3 regions of the Peribacillus sp. Aquil_B1 genome follow, and region 1 is predicted to be linked to each of the others. Evidence: riboswitches for the same ligand, from Rfam matches in the RefSeq annotation. Region 1 holds a riboswitch; each other region holds the start of a gene.
The links. Region 1 has a riboswitch for cyclic di-AMP ahead of MPH60_RS27160 (cation:dicarboxylate symporter family transporter). Riboswitches for the same ligand answer to the same signal wherever they lie in the genome.

Region 2: linked by a shared signal. The riboswitch ahead of MPH60_RS00690 (APC family permease) and the one ahead of MPH60_RS27160 (cation:dicarboxylate symporter family transporter) in region 1 are both predicted to bind cyclic di-AMP.
Region 3: linked by a shared signal. The riboswitch ahead of MPH60_RS22745 (TrkH family potassium uptake protein) and the one ahead of MPH60_RS27160 (cation:dicarboxylate symporter family transporter) in region 1 are both predicted to bind cyclic di-AMP.

The regions. Positions count from the first base shown of each region.
Region 1 covers NZ_JAKXEE010000011.1:8,077-11,227, reverse strand. Annotated here, with positions in the region: gene MPH60_RS27170 (class I SAM-dependent methyltransferase) at 1-194, shown strand, start outside; gene MPH60_RS27165 (hypothetical protein) at 451-693, shown strand; gene MPH60_RS27160 (cation:dicarboxylate symporter family transporter) at 754-2,013, opposite strand; cyclic di-AMP (ydaO/yuaA leader) riboswitch at 2,186-2,333, opposite strand; gene MPH60_RS27155 (efflux RND transporter periplasmic adaptor subunit) at 2,535-3,151, opposite strand, start outside.
Region 2 covers NZ_JAKXEE010000001.1:132,253-135,403, forward strand. Annotated here, with positions in the region: gene MPH60_RS00680 (glycosyltransferase family 2 protein) at 1-304, shown strand, start outside; gene MPH60_RS00685 (GtrA family protein) at 264-719, shown strand; cyclic di-AMP (ydaO/yuaA leader) riboswitch at 1,036-1,179, shown strand; gene MPH60_RS00690 (APC family permease) at 1,319-3,145, shown strand.
Region 3 covers NZ_JAKXEE010000004.1:306,250-309,400, reverse strand. Annotated here, with positions in the region: gene MPH60_RS22755 (MFS transporter) at 1-760, opposite strand, end outside; gene MPH60_RS22750 (hypothetical protein) at 1,117-1,308, opposite strand; cyclic di-AMP (ydaO/yuaA leader) riboswitch at 1,641-1,783, shown strand; gene MPH60_RS22745 (TrkH family potassium uptake protein) at 1,953-3,151, shown strand, end outside.

The DNA.
Region 1 (3,151 bases):
CCGCTTCCGTTTATGCAGATGCAACTAAAAGTTTAGGTCTGTGGCAATCAGAGAAATATGCATTCGAAAAATATTTAAATCAGGAAGATGCAATCCTTGATATCGGATGCGGTACAGCAAGAACCACCTTCGCTCTCTATAAGAAGGGATTTCAAAATCTAACGGGAAACGACCTAACACCAGCCATGCTATGAAGCCGAAAAAATAGCGCATGAATATACCTGGACATACCCTTTATCCTTGGGGATGCAACAAACCTCCCTTTCAACGACTCATCATTCAATAAAGCAATTTTCGCTTTTAATGGGTTAATTCAAATCCCCAGCGAAAAAACCGCACATTGGCTTTAAAAGAAATCAACCGTATTTTAAAACCTGAAGGACTCTTCATTTCACAACACATGACCGTGATAAAAACGAAAATCACCTGAACTTCTGGGAGCAAGAGGAAATGATTTGGTGTGTTGGTAAACAAGATGAGAGGCTTTATGAATTTGGGGATATTATCACATCCGGAAAGACGCTTCAAGAAGTTACTTTCCTCCATATCCCAACTAAACTTGAAGTACTTGAGTGCCTGGAGGAAGCAAGGTTTACAGTCATCGAAAGCTTTTATCGAAGTGAATTATTCCATGAAAACGATGATGTCAACGCTTTCTCTTCCGATTGCCGCTTTTGGATCGTCAAAAAATAAGGAAGAGCTGTTTCATTCAAAAAAAAATCCAGAGTGACATTTCACTCTGGATTTTTTGTATTAAGAAACTTGTTCTAGTTCTTTTTTGGAAGGAGGGTTGAATTGACCTTCCCATTTAGAGATAACGATTGCCGCAAGTGAATTACCGATAACGTTTACTACTGTACGTCCCATATCAAGAATACGGTCGATACCTGCAATAAATGCTAGACCTTCAATAGGAATACCGACAGTTCCCAATGTCGCTAAAAGAACTACGAAAGATACACCCGGTACACCCGCAATCCCTTTGGATGTGATCATTAACACTAGCATTAGCGTAATTTGTTCATACGCACTTAAATCGATTCCGTACATTTGAGCGATGAAGATAGCCGCTAACGCTTGGTATAATGTAGAACCATCAAGGTTAAAGGAGTATCCAGTCGGGATAACAAATGTAGCAATATGTTTCGGACATCCCGCTTTCTCCATTTTTTCCATGATTTTCGGAAGAACCGCTTCTGAACTTGCAGTAGAGAAAGCAAGAATCAATTCTTCTTTTAGAAGTTTAATCAAAGTAAAGATATTGAATCCGACAAATTTCGCAATAAGACCAAGAATGACTATTACAAAGAAAATCATTGTTCCGTAAACAGAAAGCGCTAACTTTCCTAACGGAATTAAAGATTCCAAACCGAATTTGGAAATAGTCACACCGATTAGTGCAAATACACCGATAGGAGCGAATTTCATGACCATGTTAGTTAGGTAGAACATTCCTTCAGCTACACCTTGGAAGAAACGGAATACTGGTTTACCCTTTTCACCGATGGCCGCAATACTAAGTCCAAACAACACGGAGAAGAAAATGATCGCTAGCATATCGCCTTCTACCATGGCTTTAACTGGATTGGATGGCACAATGTGAACGATTGTATCTACGAACGATTCATGCTGCTTAGTTTCGGCTGTATCAACATAGGTAGAAATATCAGTTTGTTCTAGCTTGTCCATATTCACACCAGCACCAGGCTGGATGATATTCGCTGAAATTAAACCAACAGCAATCGCTACCATAGTTACCACAACAAAGTATGATATTGATTTAGCACCTAGTTTACCTACCGCTTTCAAATCACCTACACCAGCAACAGCAACGATAAGGCTGGAAACGATGATCGGCACTACAATCATTTTAATCATTCGTAGGAAAATGTCTCCGAATGGCTGTAAAAAGTTTTGGGCCGACTCACTACCATAAAAAATGGCACCAACGATAATCCCTAAAATTAAACCAATGAAAATTTGGCTAGCTAAACTTAATTTGAATTTCTTCATTTACTTTCCTCACCTTCCATAAAGTCTTTGATGCAAAAACATTTTTGTCTCGGTAAGGGAAACAAGATACTAATAAAAGAAAGTAATTTTTCTTTTTTGGAAAAACTCTGTCTTTACGCCGAAAAAAAAGACACTTCATGTGTCGATTTCTTATAGGCGTGAATATTCACACATGTTCCCTTGAAGACGCTGACGAGGTTAGCTGTCGGGTTAGGATTGGAAACACAAAAAGCCCTTTCATTTCTGAATTCACCCCTAGCGGATAAAATCCACAAAAATGGGTCCCCCGTTCTTGGAATAAGATTAAGCGAGTTAACTTATAATAAAATATTATACTAAAAATGATAATCTGTAAATATTTATTCTCATTCGTTCTAGAAAAAGTCCTTAAATATGTCTGAATATTCTGTATTAATAGCTATTGTATCTATAATTACTCTTCCCTATTTTCAATCACATAAGTTATATTGATATATAATTAACAACTTTTTGGACATCACCTCTCTTGATGAAAGAAGCGGTTATTTTTCCAACATGCCAAGCAACAGATATCTTACTTTTTCCCGAGAGGTGAATTTTTTATAAGTTGCTGCTTTCACTTTTTCAAATTGAATTGGGGTAATGAAATAAGAATGGTTCTTCGCCACATTCGGCTCCATTAGGATGACGTCCCCCACCGACGGTCCCTTTATGATTTCTTGCATCCCTTCAGCCTTAAGCCCTTTTGTAATGTAATGTTTATCCACATAGCCTTTTTTAGTCAATTTGTAAATATAAGGCTGTTTATGGTATTGTACCGCCTCAATAGGAATGGAGGGTACACCGGCTTTCTCATTGGTTATTACAGTAAGATCCACTTTGGATCCCACCAACAAAGCTTCCGTTTCTTCACCTTCCGATTCGATTAGTGCCTGAAATGGAAATCTGTTATCTTTTTTTAATGACGGCTCTTCAGCGGGATAGGAATGGATGCGGCCTATCGTCCCTTTCAATGCCTTTTTTGAACCAGAGGAACTTGCTTTTATAGTCATGCCCACTTCGGCCTTTTTCATTTCCTCTTCAGAGAAATCCCCTTCAATTGCCATATTTGTCGAAACAATGGATATAATGGGGTTTTTCAGGTTTTTATTGATATTTT
Region 2 (3,151 bases), on a different contig from region 1:
ATGGCTAGGATGTCTTTCCTTTTTCATTAGCTTACTTTTTGGGTCTTACTTTTTATGGTTAAAGTTTTATGGACAGACTGAAACTGGTTGGACCTCATTAATCACCTCCATTTGGTTGATCGGCGGACTGCAGTTGATTGCTGTCGGCTTGATTGGGGAATATATCGGTAAAATCTATAATGAATCCAAACGCCGGCCTAAATATATTGTTGATCTTGATCTATTTAATCCGCTCGATTTGAAAAAACGGGAGCAACTGGACAATGAACGGAACAGTATTGAAAAACTATCTAAAACACACTAACTCCTTCATCCGTTTTTTATTGGTTGGAATAGTCAATACAGCGGTTGGACTTTCCATCATGCTTTTTCTTATGAATGTCCTTGAATTATCATACTGGGTCTCCACCTTTTTCGGCAATGGTACGGGAGCTATAACGAGTTTTCTTTTGAATAGGACTTTTACCTTTAAAAGCGATATAGAATGGCGGCGAGGAGTTGCCCGTTTCTTTTGCGTCATCCTGATTTGTTATTCCGCAGCTTATTCTATAGGCCAAGCTATTGCAGAATCTCTGGAAGGATCCGTTCATTTATCCATACAACAAAATTTGGCTGTTCTCATAGGAACAATCTTTTATACCGTGCTTAACTATATTGGCCAGAAATATTTTGTCTTTAAAAAAGGCAATTTGAGACCAATTCAAGAAGGAAGGAACTAATTAGGTGAATCAGTGGAATAGTGCCCCTATCGGACAGATGCGATCCGAGCTGGGGCAGAACTGGTTAATTTCTTTCAACGCCTTCTCCATGAGGCTGATTTTTTTCCTTTTCAGACCACCCTTTGTTCATCGACTCCTGGATTATTTCTGTATTAGACGTTTACTTACCTCCTTTCCGACCTTCGAATCATGTCATTGCAGGACTTATGTTATATACGTCAAAACAAAACCTCACGAACAAAGAATTTTTCAGTTTTTGAGCAAAATTTTCATTTACTTTTCCATTACACGGGAGTATGATAATCAACAGTTTCATATTTCTAAATCGCTTAAACCTTATGGTGCGGGGGACCCGTTATTGGGATTGTCTACAATCCAAGGGGTGAATCCTTTAAAAGGTAGGGCTACTCTAAGGCCCGAATCCGACAGCTAACCTCGTAAGCGTTATATGAGAAGGAAGGTGGAGCTTGTTAGACAAAAAAATTGATGTCTACAGGTCTATTTAGCTATGACTTGTAGGCATTTTTGTGTTTCGTCTCGTTTTTTTGCTACAGCTGGGTAACATAAACTTATAAATTAACTATGGTGGTGACTACTTAGTGTTATCTTCTATAAAAAGGTTCTTGATTGGAAGACCTTTAAAGTCAAATGCGCTTGGTGAACAAAAGCTTAACAAAACAAAGGCTTTGGCGATATTATCTTCTGATGCTTTGTCTTCGGTTGCTTATGGACCTGAGCAAATATTGATCGTTCTGATCACAATCGGTGCTGCAGCATTCTGGTATTCCATCCCTATCGCGATCGGGGTATTGATCCTGTTAGCGGCATTGATTTTGTCCTATAGGCAAATCATTTTCGCTTATCCGCATGGCGGGGGGGCTTATGTGGTTTCAAAAAACAATTTAGGAGTCAATCCAGGGTTGATAGCCGGAGGATCCTTATTGGTGGATTATATATTAACAGTGGCTGTAAGTGTTTCGGCAGGTACGGATGCCATCACGTCCGCTTTTCCCGGCCTGCACTCATATAATGTCATCATAGCCATCATTTTCGTCATTCTACTTACAATCCTGAACCTGCGGGGGGTTACGGAGTCGGCCTCTGTCTTGGCCTATCCGGTGTACCTATTCGTTTTAGCATTGTTCATCTTGATTGGTGTTGGAATTTTCAAGATTTTGACGGGGGGAGTTTCACCGGAATTACACACGTCACTAGGGACTCCGGTAGCGGGCATCAGTTTATTCATCCTGCTAAGAGCATTTGCATCAGGAAGCTCCGCATTGACAGGAGTAGAAGCAATTTCCAATGCAATCCCGAACTTTAAAGATCCAGCCCCGAATAATGCGGCGAAAACTTTAATAGCGATGGGTTCATTGCTAGCTGTATTATTTTCGGGAATCGTATTCTTAGCCTATTATTTAAGCATCGTTCCAAGCGCAGAGGTGACGGTCGTCTCCCAGATCGCTGAAGAGATCTTTGGACGGAATTTCATGTATTTCTTCATTCAAGGTACGACTGCATTGATCTTGATACTTGCGGCCAATACTGGCTATTCGGCCTTCCCTCTGCTTGCGGTAAATCTGGCGAAGGATAAATTCATACCAAGGGCGTTTACGATCAGAGGGGACCGATTAGGGTATTCCAATGGAATCATCATACTGGGACTCGCATCCATCATCTTGATAGTCGCATTTGAAGGACATACAGAAAATCTTATTCCGCTTTATGCGGTAGGGGTATTCATTCCATTTACGTTGTCCCAGACTGGCATGATTGTTAAATGGCTCCGCGAAAAGCCAAAAGGCTGGATGATGAAATTAACCATTAATTCAATTGGTGCCATAATTAGCTTTATCGTCACGATGATATTCTTTTTAACCAAATTTACTCAGGTTTGGCCTGTATTGATTTTTTTACCTATCATCATTTTAATTTTTCATCGAATTAAAAAGCATTATGAAGCAGTTGGTGACCAACTAAGGATTACAACATGTGAGCCGATCTTACCAATTGAAGGAAATATCATTATTGTACCTGTGGCAGGTATAACCCATGTGGTTGAGAACTCTTTAAATTATGCAAAATCTCTATCTGCACATCAGGTGATTGCCGTTTATGTCGCTTTTGAAAGAGAAGACGAAAAGAAATTCGAAGAAAAGTGGGAAAAATGGCAGCCAGATGTCAGACTCGTTACACTGAATTCTTATTACAGAAGTATCATTCAACCACTAACTAAATTTGTGGACACAGTTGAACATAAGGCTAGTGAATCCAATTATAAAGTTACGGTGATCATCCCCCAATTCATTCCGAAGAAGGGCTGGCACAATATACTTCATAACCAATCAAGTTTACTGATCCGCGCCTACTTACTTTATAAAAGAAATGTGGTTATTACGACAGTGCCCTATCATTTGAAGAAATAAGTTCCA
Region 3 (3,151 bases), on a different contig from region 1:
AAAGGAGCTCAGCCTTGGCAAACGCAGCTTCTTGGGAATCGATCGCCGTTTCCATCACCACCATGCAGCTGAATAAGAAATAAATGATCATGATATAGGAAGATTTCCGGCTGAAGTCCAGGACGATGCCCCAATCCTTTTTCATGATGGTCCAAGACAGGTAGTGACTGGATTGTTCAAGGGGATGATCCTTTTCAAGATTAGGCATGAATAGAGTGATGATACCGGATAACAATAAGGCAGCCGCGTTAATATAAATCGCCAAAACGGGAGTACCAATCAAGAAAAGGATCCCCGCTAGCGCCGGCCCAATCAAAAAAGCTCCAGAATCCATTAAGCTTCGTAATGAGTTAAATCGTTTCCTCTGTTCAACGGGAATTAATTTTGTAATATACGACCTTGATGTTGTTACGAACATGGCCCCTGCCATATTGATCACGAAGACAACGGAATAGATGACCCAAATAGAAGAAGTCAATGGCAGCAAAGCTATGAATACCGTGCGAAATAGGTCAAGTGCCACCATAAGATTCCGCTTATTTATCCGATCGATCACGCTGCCTGCCCACACATTCGTAAATAGGGCAGCCATCGGTTTTACGATATAAAGTCCAGCTACCGCCAAGGCTGAATCAGTCATATCCAGAACGATTAAATTAAGTGCAATGAAATAAACCCAAGAACCGAAGTTGGAGATACCAATTCCGCACAATAGAATGGATGGGTATTTCCAGGATACTAATGTATTTCTTAATGTCATCGCTTCTCCCCCTTTGACCGAACAATAAAAAAACCGTCCCCACGCAATGGTCTCGGGACGAGGTCAATTTGCGGCGCCACCTCTATGCGTCACCATACATCCCCAACTACCCTCAGCTGCTCGAGGCTCTTTTGGAAAGTGGTCATTTCATTTACTTTTCTCCTCTTTACGTCCACATTATTTATTTCTAAATTTTAACATTAATGGTTTTGTAATGTAAATAACGCAAAAAAACTCATTTAAAATAAATGAGTTTAAAAGCAAAACAACATATGGATTTTTCGCTCAGCGTTCCCGGATAGAACACAGGGATTTTATAATTGAATACCGCTAATGATGTTGGGGATTTGGTTGATTTACCTTAGGGAAAACAATTTTAAAAACGGATTCTTTTTCTTATCCGTTATCCTTAACTCATCCATGATGATTTGATCCTCATGATCGGCTATCCATTTCCTTAGTGCATCTTTATCCTGGCATTGTGTTAAATATGTCTGGCCACCCTTGCCTGTAGCATTAATAACATATCTATTGAACGTCTTCTCCATAATTGCCCGCCTTTTTAATAAAATGTATTGAATTTTTAAATACGAATGCAATGCTTTTTTCTTTATCATTTACAAAAGAAACATAATATATCTATTACAAATTTTGATTGGCAAATAGCGTGTTTTGCTTAAAAGTATTGAATAAAGTACATCGATGCCATTTATCATAATCGGATTAATCGAACCTATCATAATGTGCTAACTAATATTTGTCAATACGTTTTTAAAATGTAAATGAATCGTAAATTTTCAGTCTTGTTAAAGAAATATTTTTTTGCGATTTAGGGGTTTACAACTGCTAAATGATGGGAGTAGAATACGTTTATCAATTTAATGCATTTCGGCCTAAACTCAAGGGAATTGAGTACGGAGGACCCAATCAATTGGGGTTAATTCTGCCTTGCAGAAGGGATGAGATCAGCTCTTTCGCCATCCTACCCGTCAGCTAACTTCGTCGGCTAAAGCGAAGGAGGTCATAAGACCGCCTATTTCGGGAGTTTTTTTGCACGCTTTTTGTGGCAAAATAACTGTTCGTTGTTTTCGCTGGTCTTTTTATTATGCCTTTAAAAAGATTCTGATATCAGATTGATGATTAAAATATCATACAGTTTTACACAATTTTTTTATAGGTAGGGATGATCAATTTGATAAAAGCAAAAAATTTGTTGGATCCGCCAAAAATCCTTGTACTCGGGTTTGCCATCCTGATACTTATCGGGTCCTATATATTGACCCTGCCGATTTCTACTGAAAGTGGGAATGGTCTTTCTTTTCTTGATGCTTTATTCACCGCAACCTCCGCTACTTGTGTAACAGGGCTGGTCGTAGTGGATACGGGATCGACCTTCACCACTTTTGGTGAGTTGGTCATCTTAACACTGATTCAGATAGGCGGCTTAGGGTTCATGTCATTTGCGACGTTTTTCTTTTTCCTTTTAGGCAAAAAGATTTCTTTAAAAGGCAGGTTACTCTTGCAGGAATCCTTAAATAACCTATCCATGGCAGGTGTAGTCAGATTAGTGAAGCGGCTTTTAATTTTCACAGCCATCATTGAGGGCATTGGCGCCCTTATTTTATCGATTCGCTTTTCTTTTGACATGCCAATCGGCAAAGCAATCTATTACGGGGTATTTCATTCCATATCGAATTTCAATAATGCCGGCTTTGATTTAATGGGGGAATTCAGGAGTTTGACTCCTTATGTATCTGATCCATTCGTAACCCTTACCGTCGCCTTCCTCATCACGTTTGGCGGAATAGGTTTTATCGTGATGAATGAACTATACGAATATCGGAATACCCATCGTTTATCCGTACATACGAAGATTGTTCTGGCGACTAGCTTGACCCTTACGATTGCCGGTGCAATTTTAATCTTTTTATTCGAGTTCGGCAATGCCAAGACATTGCAGCCTTTATCTCTCATGGGTAAAACGCTGTCATCATTATTTCAATCGGTATCACCAAGGACGGCAGGCTCCAATACGCTGAATATCCCTGATTTAACTCAGCCAACATTACTGCTCATCATTTTTCTGATGTTCGTCGGGGCTTCACCCGGATCGACTGGCGGCGGGATTAAAACGACTACATTAGCAACGCTTGTTGGAACGGTTTGGTCACAGATTAAAGGAAAGGGTGATGTGGTATTATTCCGGCACCGCATTGTGAGTGAAACGATCTTTAAAGCATTATCCGTTACATTCATTGGCGTATCCATGGTTTCAATCATCTCCATTCTGCTGACCATCACTGAAAGCGGAACTGATTTCTTGATGATTTTGTTTGAAGCCACTTCAGCATTCGCCACAGTGGGACTTTCAATGGGCTTGACCCCGGAATT